Regions from separate parts of the Sulfitobacter sp. W074 genome, predicted to be linked through region 1. Evidence: riboswitches for the same ligand, from Rfam matches in the RefSeq annotation. Region 1 holds a riboswitch; the other holds the start of a gene.
The links. Region 1 has a riboswitch for thiamine pyrophosphate ahead of thiD (bifunctional hydroxymethylpyrimidine kinase/phosphomethylpyrimidine kinase). Riboswitches for the same ligand answer to the same signal wherever they lie in the genome.

Region 1 (3,400 bases):
GCGCGCGCAGCAAGATCATCTCGCCGCGCACCGCCCGCAGGCCGGGTAGGTCGGCGCTGGCGGCCATGCCACGGCAGTCGATCACCGGGCCTGCGACCTTGGATGGGGTGAGGGGCGTGGGCTCGACCTTCACCCCATGGGCGGCGAGCGTTTGGGTAAGATCATGCAGGGCTTGGCGCGGGTTCAGGTGCGCTTCCTCCTCAAAGAACAGCCCGCGCCGATGACGCCCGGTAAGCTCGTGCTCGACCGCCGCGATGGCCTCGGCGTCGCAAGGGGTGTGGCCGTCGGTCCGGTCGGCGAACCGCTGGATTTCAGCGCGGTCCCGTTCCGGGGCGAGGACCAGCGTGCCCCTATGGGTGACCTCGGTGATCTCAGACCAGAGCGCCGCGGCACGCCGCCCGTTGGTCACCACCGCAGGCTCGCTCAGCGCGCCTTCGCAGAAGGGGGCGAGCATCCCGCCCGCCCACCATGAACAGCCATGCGGCCCGGGCGTGCCTTTGCGGTCGACCAACCGGGGCCGCAGCCCCTGCGCCAGACAGGCCCGCGCGGCCCAAAGCCCCGCAACGCCTGCGCCGATGATGGTGACGTCACTCATGGGGCCAAACCGCGTGGAAATGATGCACCGGGCCGTGGCCATGCCCAATGTTCAGCGCATCCGCCGCGGCAATGGCGCGTTGCAGATAGGCATGCGCAGCCTGCACGGCCTGCGGCAACGTTTGCCCCCGCGCCAGCCCCGCGGCGATGGCGGCGGAAAGGGTGCAGCCGGTGCCGTGGGTGTTGGCGGTGTGCTGGCGGGGCGCGGAAAGGCGCAGGGTTTCAGCCGCGGTGATCAGCAGATCGACGCAGGTCTCCCCCTTGCCATGCCCGCCCTTCATCAGCACCGCGCCGGGACCGGCAGAGAGCAGGGCGCGGCCCTGTTCCAGCATGGTGGCCTCATTGGTGGCTTCCGGCCTGTCCAGCAGCCGTGCGGCCTCGGGCAGGTTTGGCGTTAGTACATGGGCCAAGGGCAGCATCCGGTCGCGCAGTGTCGCCACCGCCTCGGCAGAGAGCAGCGCATCGCCGGATTTTGCCACCATCACCGGGTCGAGCACCACAGGCGCGGCGCAGCCCGCCAGCCCCTCGGCCACGGCAGTGATCGTTTCAGGATCGCCCAACATGCCGATTTTCACCGCACCGATCGCCAGATCGTCAAAGACCGCCGCCATCTGCGCCCGGATCATCGCGGGAGAGATCATCTCAACCCCGGTCACCGCGCGTGTGTTCTGCGCCGTCACGGCGGTGAGCACGCTGGCCCCATAGACGCCAAGCGCGCTGAAGGTCTTCAGATCGGCCTGAATCCCCGCCCCGCCGCCGCTGTCGGACCCCGCAATCGTCAGTGCTTGAAAAGCCATTTGGCCCCCATGTGTTAGATGGGCCAAGGGCGTGTGGATACGGGATAAACGACGGGCCGCGTGGGGCCGATGCTTGGTTCCGTTCCCTACGCCGGTACGACCCGGATCAGGTTCGATGGGTCGGTTTTCACCTCTCAGCCTTGCGGCACCCCAACGGATTGCGGGCAGGCTAGCGAGGCGGGCTGGCAGGGTCAACTGGTGATGGTTAATTTATGAGTTGTCGTTCTGTATCAACTATTTGCGAGTCACACTTCATCAAATACATGAAGATTCGTTAATGAAAATCCCGCGACTTCGGGATCACACGCGCGTCGCGCGGATGGCTATGCATCGCCACCTGACCGGGCAGCGGATGGGTCGGGTGATCACCCCGCGTGGTGATGCCGGGCATCGGTGCGTCCGACAGCGAAGCAAGCCTGTCAGAGCGGTCCTTAAGCCGGTCGGCCACCACATGGATCACCCGCCCGTCGGTCTGCACGCGCCCTTCGACCACCAGCAGCCGCGCGGCCATGATCGTGGGGCGGTAAAGCTTGAACATATTAGGCCAGATCACGAGGTTCGCCACGCCGCATTCATCCTCCAGCGTGATGAAACAGACCCCCTTGGCGCTGCCCGGCTTTTGCCGCACCAGCACCAGCCCGGCGAGCTTGACCCGTCGCCCATGCCCCATGCGTGCCAAATCGCGGGCCGAAGCAAACCCCTGCGCGGCGAGGCTGGAGCGGTAAAAGGACATCGGATGCGCCTTCAGCGACAGGCGCAGCGTTTGGTAGTCGGCCACGACCTGTTCGGCCTTCGGCATCACCGGCAAGGTGACCTCCGGCTCCGGCCCCTGAGCCGCGGCCTCCGCATGGTCAAAGATCGGCAAGGCGGGCGCGTCGCGCAGCCCTTGGGCCTGCCAGAGCGCCTGACGCCGGTCGATCCCCATGCTGCGCATCGTGTCGGCGGCGGCCAGTTGACGGATCGCCTTGGCATCGAGCCCGGCGCGAGACTTGAGGTCTTCGACATCCGCAAAAGGCGCCTCGCGCCGGTCCATGATCCGCGCGGCGGCTTTTTCCTGCAACCCGTCCACCATGCGCAGCCCCAGCCGCAGGGCAAAACCGTCGCCGCAGGGCTCCAGCGTGCAGTTCCAGTCGGAGTAATTCACATCAACCGCGCGCACCTCGACCTGATGCTCGCGGGCGTCGCGCACGATCTGGGCGGGGGCGTAAAACCCCATCGGCTGCGAGTTCAGCAGCGCGCAGGCAAAGGCCGCCGGGTAGTGGCATTTCATCCATGAGGACACATAGACCAGCTTGGCAAAACTCGCCGCATGGCTCTCGGGGAAGCCATATTCGCCGAACCCCTTGATCTGGTCAAAACAGCGCTGCGCAAAGACCGGGTCATAGCCGCGGTTGGTCATCCGGCCCACCATCTTGTCTTGTAGCTTTTCAATCGTCCCGCGCGAGCGGAAGGTGGCCATGGCCTTGCGCAGCTCGTTCGCCTCGGTCGGGGAAAACTGTGCCGCGTCGATGGATATCTTCATCGCCTGTTCTTGAAAGATCGGCACGCCCAGCGTCCGGCTGAGGATGCTGAACAACTCGTCCTGCGGATAGGCCGGGCCGGGGGCGGGGTAGACGACGCTCTCCATCCCCTGGCGGCGGCGCAGGTAGGGGTGGACCATGTCGCCTTGGATCGGGCCGGGGCGGACGATGGCGACCTCGATCACCAGATCATAGAACACGCGGGGGCGCAGCTTCGGCAGCATCGCCATCTGCGCGCGGCTTTCGACCTGAAAGACGCCCAGACTGTCGCCCCGGCAGAGCATGTCGTAGGTGGGTCGCCCTGTGGCGTCGTCCTCGTGATCCTCCACCGGGACCGTGGCCAGTTCCAGCGGGCGGTCGTAATGCGCCTCGATCAGATCAAAGCATTTGGCGATGCAGGTGAGCATGCCAAGGGCGAGGATATCGACCTTGAAGATTTGCAGCGCGTCGATGTCGTCCTTGTCCCATTCGATGAAACTGCGCTCGGGC
Region 2 (3,400 bases), 1.3 Mb from region 1:
TCTGTTCGCCCAGCAACACGGCGGCAAGGATCACAGTGAAAATCGGTGTGGCAAAGCCGATGGCGGTGACCTCGGGCAGGGGCAGCAGGCCAAGGCCGGTAAAGGTCAGCCCCATTGCCGTGGTGCCGAAAAGCCCGCGCCAGACATGGCCCATCGGGTTTTTCGTCTTCAGCCCGCTTTTCAGTTTGCCGCGTTGCGCCAGCCAGATCAGGATCACCGGAATGGCAAAGAAGGAGCGGAAGAAGACCGACTCGCCCGCGGGCACATCGTCGGCCAGCGATTTGATGATCGCAGACATGCAGGTAAAGAGCAGGATCGCCGTGATCTTCAGCCCGACGCCAAGGGCGGGGCGGGCGGAGAAATCATCGACTTTCATGCTCTGGTCCTCATGCTTCGGGGCCGATCCGTCCGCGGTTAGTGCCGATCTGACCGCGGTGCAGCAGCAGGTGATCCAGCAGCACGCAGGCCATCATCGCCTCGCCCACCGGCACCGCGCGGATACCAACACAGGGATCATGGCGGCCTTTGGTGATGATCTCGGTCTCTTCGCCTTGTTTGGTGATGGTGCGCCGCGTGGTCAGGATACTTGAGGTCGGCTTCACCGCGAAACGCACGACCACATCCTGCCCGGTGCTGATCCCGCCCAAGATGCCGCCCGCATGGTTGGAGGAATATTCCGGCCCCTCTGGCCCCATGGTGATCTCGTCCGCGTTCAGCTCTCCGGTCAGCATCGCGGCTGACATGCCTTCGCCGATTTCCACGCCTTTGACGGCATTGATGCTCATCATCGCGGCGGCCAGATCGGTGTCGAGCTTGCCATAGACCGGCGCGCCGAGCCCCGCAGGCACGCCGCGCGCGGTGACTTCGATGATCGCACCCACGCTGCTGCCGGACTTGCGCAGCCCGTCGAGATACGCGGCCCAGTCGTCCGCCGCCTTGGCATCGGGCACCCAAAACGGGTTCTGCTCGATCTGGTCCCAATCGAACGCATCCCGGTCGATCTTATGCGGACCCATCTGCACCATATAGCCGGTGATCTGCAGGTTCGGGGCCAGCGCCTTGATCGCCTCGCGCGCCAGACCGCCCGCCGCCACCCGCGCCGCCGTTTCGCGCGCCGAGGAACGCCCACCCCCGCGATAGTCGCGGATGCCGTATTTCTGGAAATAGGTGATGTCGGCATGACCGGGGCGGAACTTGTCCTTGATATCGCCGTAGTCTTTGGAGCGCTGATCGGTGTTTTCGATCATCAACTGGATCGGCGTGCCTGTCGTGACGCCCTCAAAGGTGCCCGACAGAATCCGCACCTCATCCGCCTCACGCCGCTGCGTGGTGTATTTGTTCTGGCCCGGTTTGCGCTTGTCCAACCACTGCTGGATCATGCCCTCGTCAATCGGCACGCCGGGGGGGCAGCCATCAATCGTGGCGCCAAGGGCGGGACCGTGGCTTTCGCCCCATGTGGTGACCCGGTAAAGATGGCCAAAGCTGTTGATCGACATGGGCGGACCTCCTGTTGTCAAACCCTTAGCCGGGGCAGCGCCCTGCCTCAAGGGGATTTGCCTTGCCAATTGTGTGGGGGGCATCTACCCCTGACGCTACCTCGGGGGGCCTTTGGGCTGAGATGTACGTGTTGTGCGGACCCGTTGAACCTGAACCGGTTAACACCGGCGGAGGGAAGGTCCGGACAGACATCCACCTTTTACCTTTCGCCGCAAAAGGAGGATGCAATGAAGTATCTTACACTTGCTGCGGGCGTCTTGGGCGCATCGGCTGCATGGGCCGAAACGCCTGAATTGACGGTCTATACCTACGACAGTTTCGTCACCGAATGGGGCCCCGGCCCGGCCATCGAAGAGGGGTTCGAGGCCGAATGCGGCTGCGACCTGAAATTCGTTGGCATGGGCGATGGCGCGGCACTGCTGGCGCGGCTCAAGCTTGAGGGCGCGCGCTCTGACGCGGATATCGTACTGGGGCTCGACACCAGCCTTGTCGCGGCGGCGAAGGAGACTGAGCTGTTCGCGCCGAGCGGGTTGCAGGCTGACTATGATCTGCCGATCACTTGGGAAGATGACGTCTTCGTCCCCTATGACTGGGGCTACTTCGCTTTTGTCCATGGCACGGACCTCTCCGCGCCCACCGATTTCAAAGCGCTGGCCGAGAGCGATTTGAAGATCGTCATCCAAGACCCGCGCTCCTCAACCCCCGGTCTGGGTCTGCTGATGTGGGTCAAAACGGCCTATGGCGATGAGGCGCCCGAGGTTTGGGCAGGACTGGCGGATAACGTCGTGACCGTCACCAAGGGCTGGTCCGAGGCCTACGGCCTGTTCCTCGAAGGCGAGGCCGACATGGTGCTGAGCTACACCACATCCCCCGCCTATCACCTGATCGCAGAGGAGGATGACAGCAAGACAGCGGCGCTGTTTGACGAAGGCCACTACATGCAGATCGAAGTGGCGGGGAAGCTCGCGGGGTCGGATCAGCCGGAGCTGGCCGATCAGTTTCTGCAATACCTCGTCTCTGACGCCGCGCAATCGGTGCTGCCGACGACCAACTGGATGTACCCCGCCGTGACGCCCGAAGGCGGTCTGCCCGAAGGGTTTGACGGGATGATCCAGCCCGGCAAGGCGCTGTTGGTGCCGAACGGCGAAGTCCCCGCGCTCCGTGAAGAGGCTTTGGACGAATGGCTGACCGCGCTGTCGCGCTAAGCAGCAAGACGGGGCTTTTCGCCGCCGCTCTGGTCGCGGGCCTGATCCTCGCCGCCCTGGTCGCCGTTTTCATGGCGGCCGATGTGGGGGCAGGGCTCGGCGCGGCGGACTGGGCGGCGGTGCGTTTTACCGTGACGCAGGCGGTCTGGTCGGCGGTGCTGTCTGTGCTGCTGGCCGTGCCGGTGGCCCGCGCCTTGGCGCGGCGGCAGTTTTGGGGGCGTGGGGCGTTGATCACATTGCTCGGCGCGCCGTTTATCCTGCCGGTGATCGTGGCGGTGCTGGGGCTGCTGACGGTCTTTGGCCGCTCGGGCGTGCTGAACCAATTTGGCGCGGCTCTGGGCCTGCCGCCCGTGTCGATCTACGGGCTGCATGGCGTCGTTCTGGCCCATGTTTTCTTTAATCTTCCGCTGGCGACACGGCTTTTGCTGCAAGGCTGGCAGAGCATACCGTCCGAGCGGTTTCGACTGGCCGGGCAGCTACAAATGACGCCGCGGGCGCTGTTTCTGGCGCTGGAATGGCCGATGCTGCGGCAGGTGCTGCCCGGCGTGGCGGCGCTGATCTTCGTGATTTGTCTGACCAGTTTTGCCGTGGCCCTGACACTGGGTGGCGGGCCACGCGCGACGACGATCGAGCTGGCGATCTATCAGGCGTTTCGGTTTGATTTTGACCTTGGGCGGGCGGCACTTTTGTCGGTGGTG

Region 2: another riboswitch for thiamine pyrophosphate. It lies ahead of thiB (thiamine ABC transporter substrate binding subunit); the one in region 1 lies ahead of thiD (bifunctional hydroxymethylpyrimidine kinase/phosphomethylpyrimidine kinase).

What each region holds. Positions count from the first base shown of each region.
Region 1 is NZ_CP081130.1:1,545,351-1,548,750, forward strand. It holds gene K3762_RS07655 (FAD-dependent oxidoreductase) at 1-595, opposite strand, end outside; gene thiD (bifunctional hydroxymethylpyrimidine kinase/phosphomethylpyrimidine kinase) at 588-1,391, opposite strand; TPP riboswitch at 1,458-1,554, opposite strand; gene K3762_RS07665 (error-prone DNA polymerase) at 1,666-3,400, opposite strand, start outside.
Region 2 is NZ_CP081130.1:199,510-202,909, forward strand. It holds gene K3762_RS00940 (DMT family transporter) at 1-376, opposite strand, end outside; gene aroC (chorismate synthase) at 387-1,496, opposite strand; TPP riboswitch at 1,589-1,690, shown strand; gene thiB (thiamine ABC transporter substrate binding subunit) at 1,725-2,702, shown strand; gene K3762_RS00955 (thiamine/thiamine pyrophosphate ABC transporter permease ThiP) at 2,678-3,400, shown strand, end outside.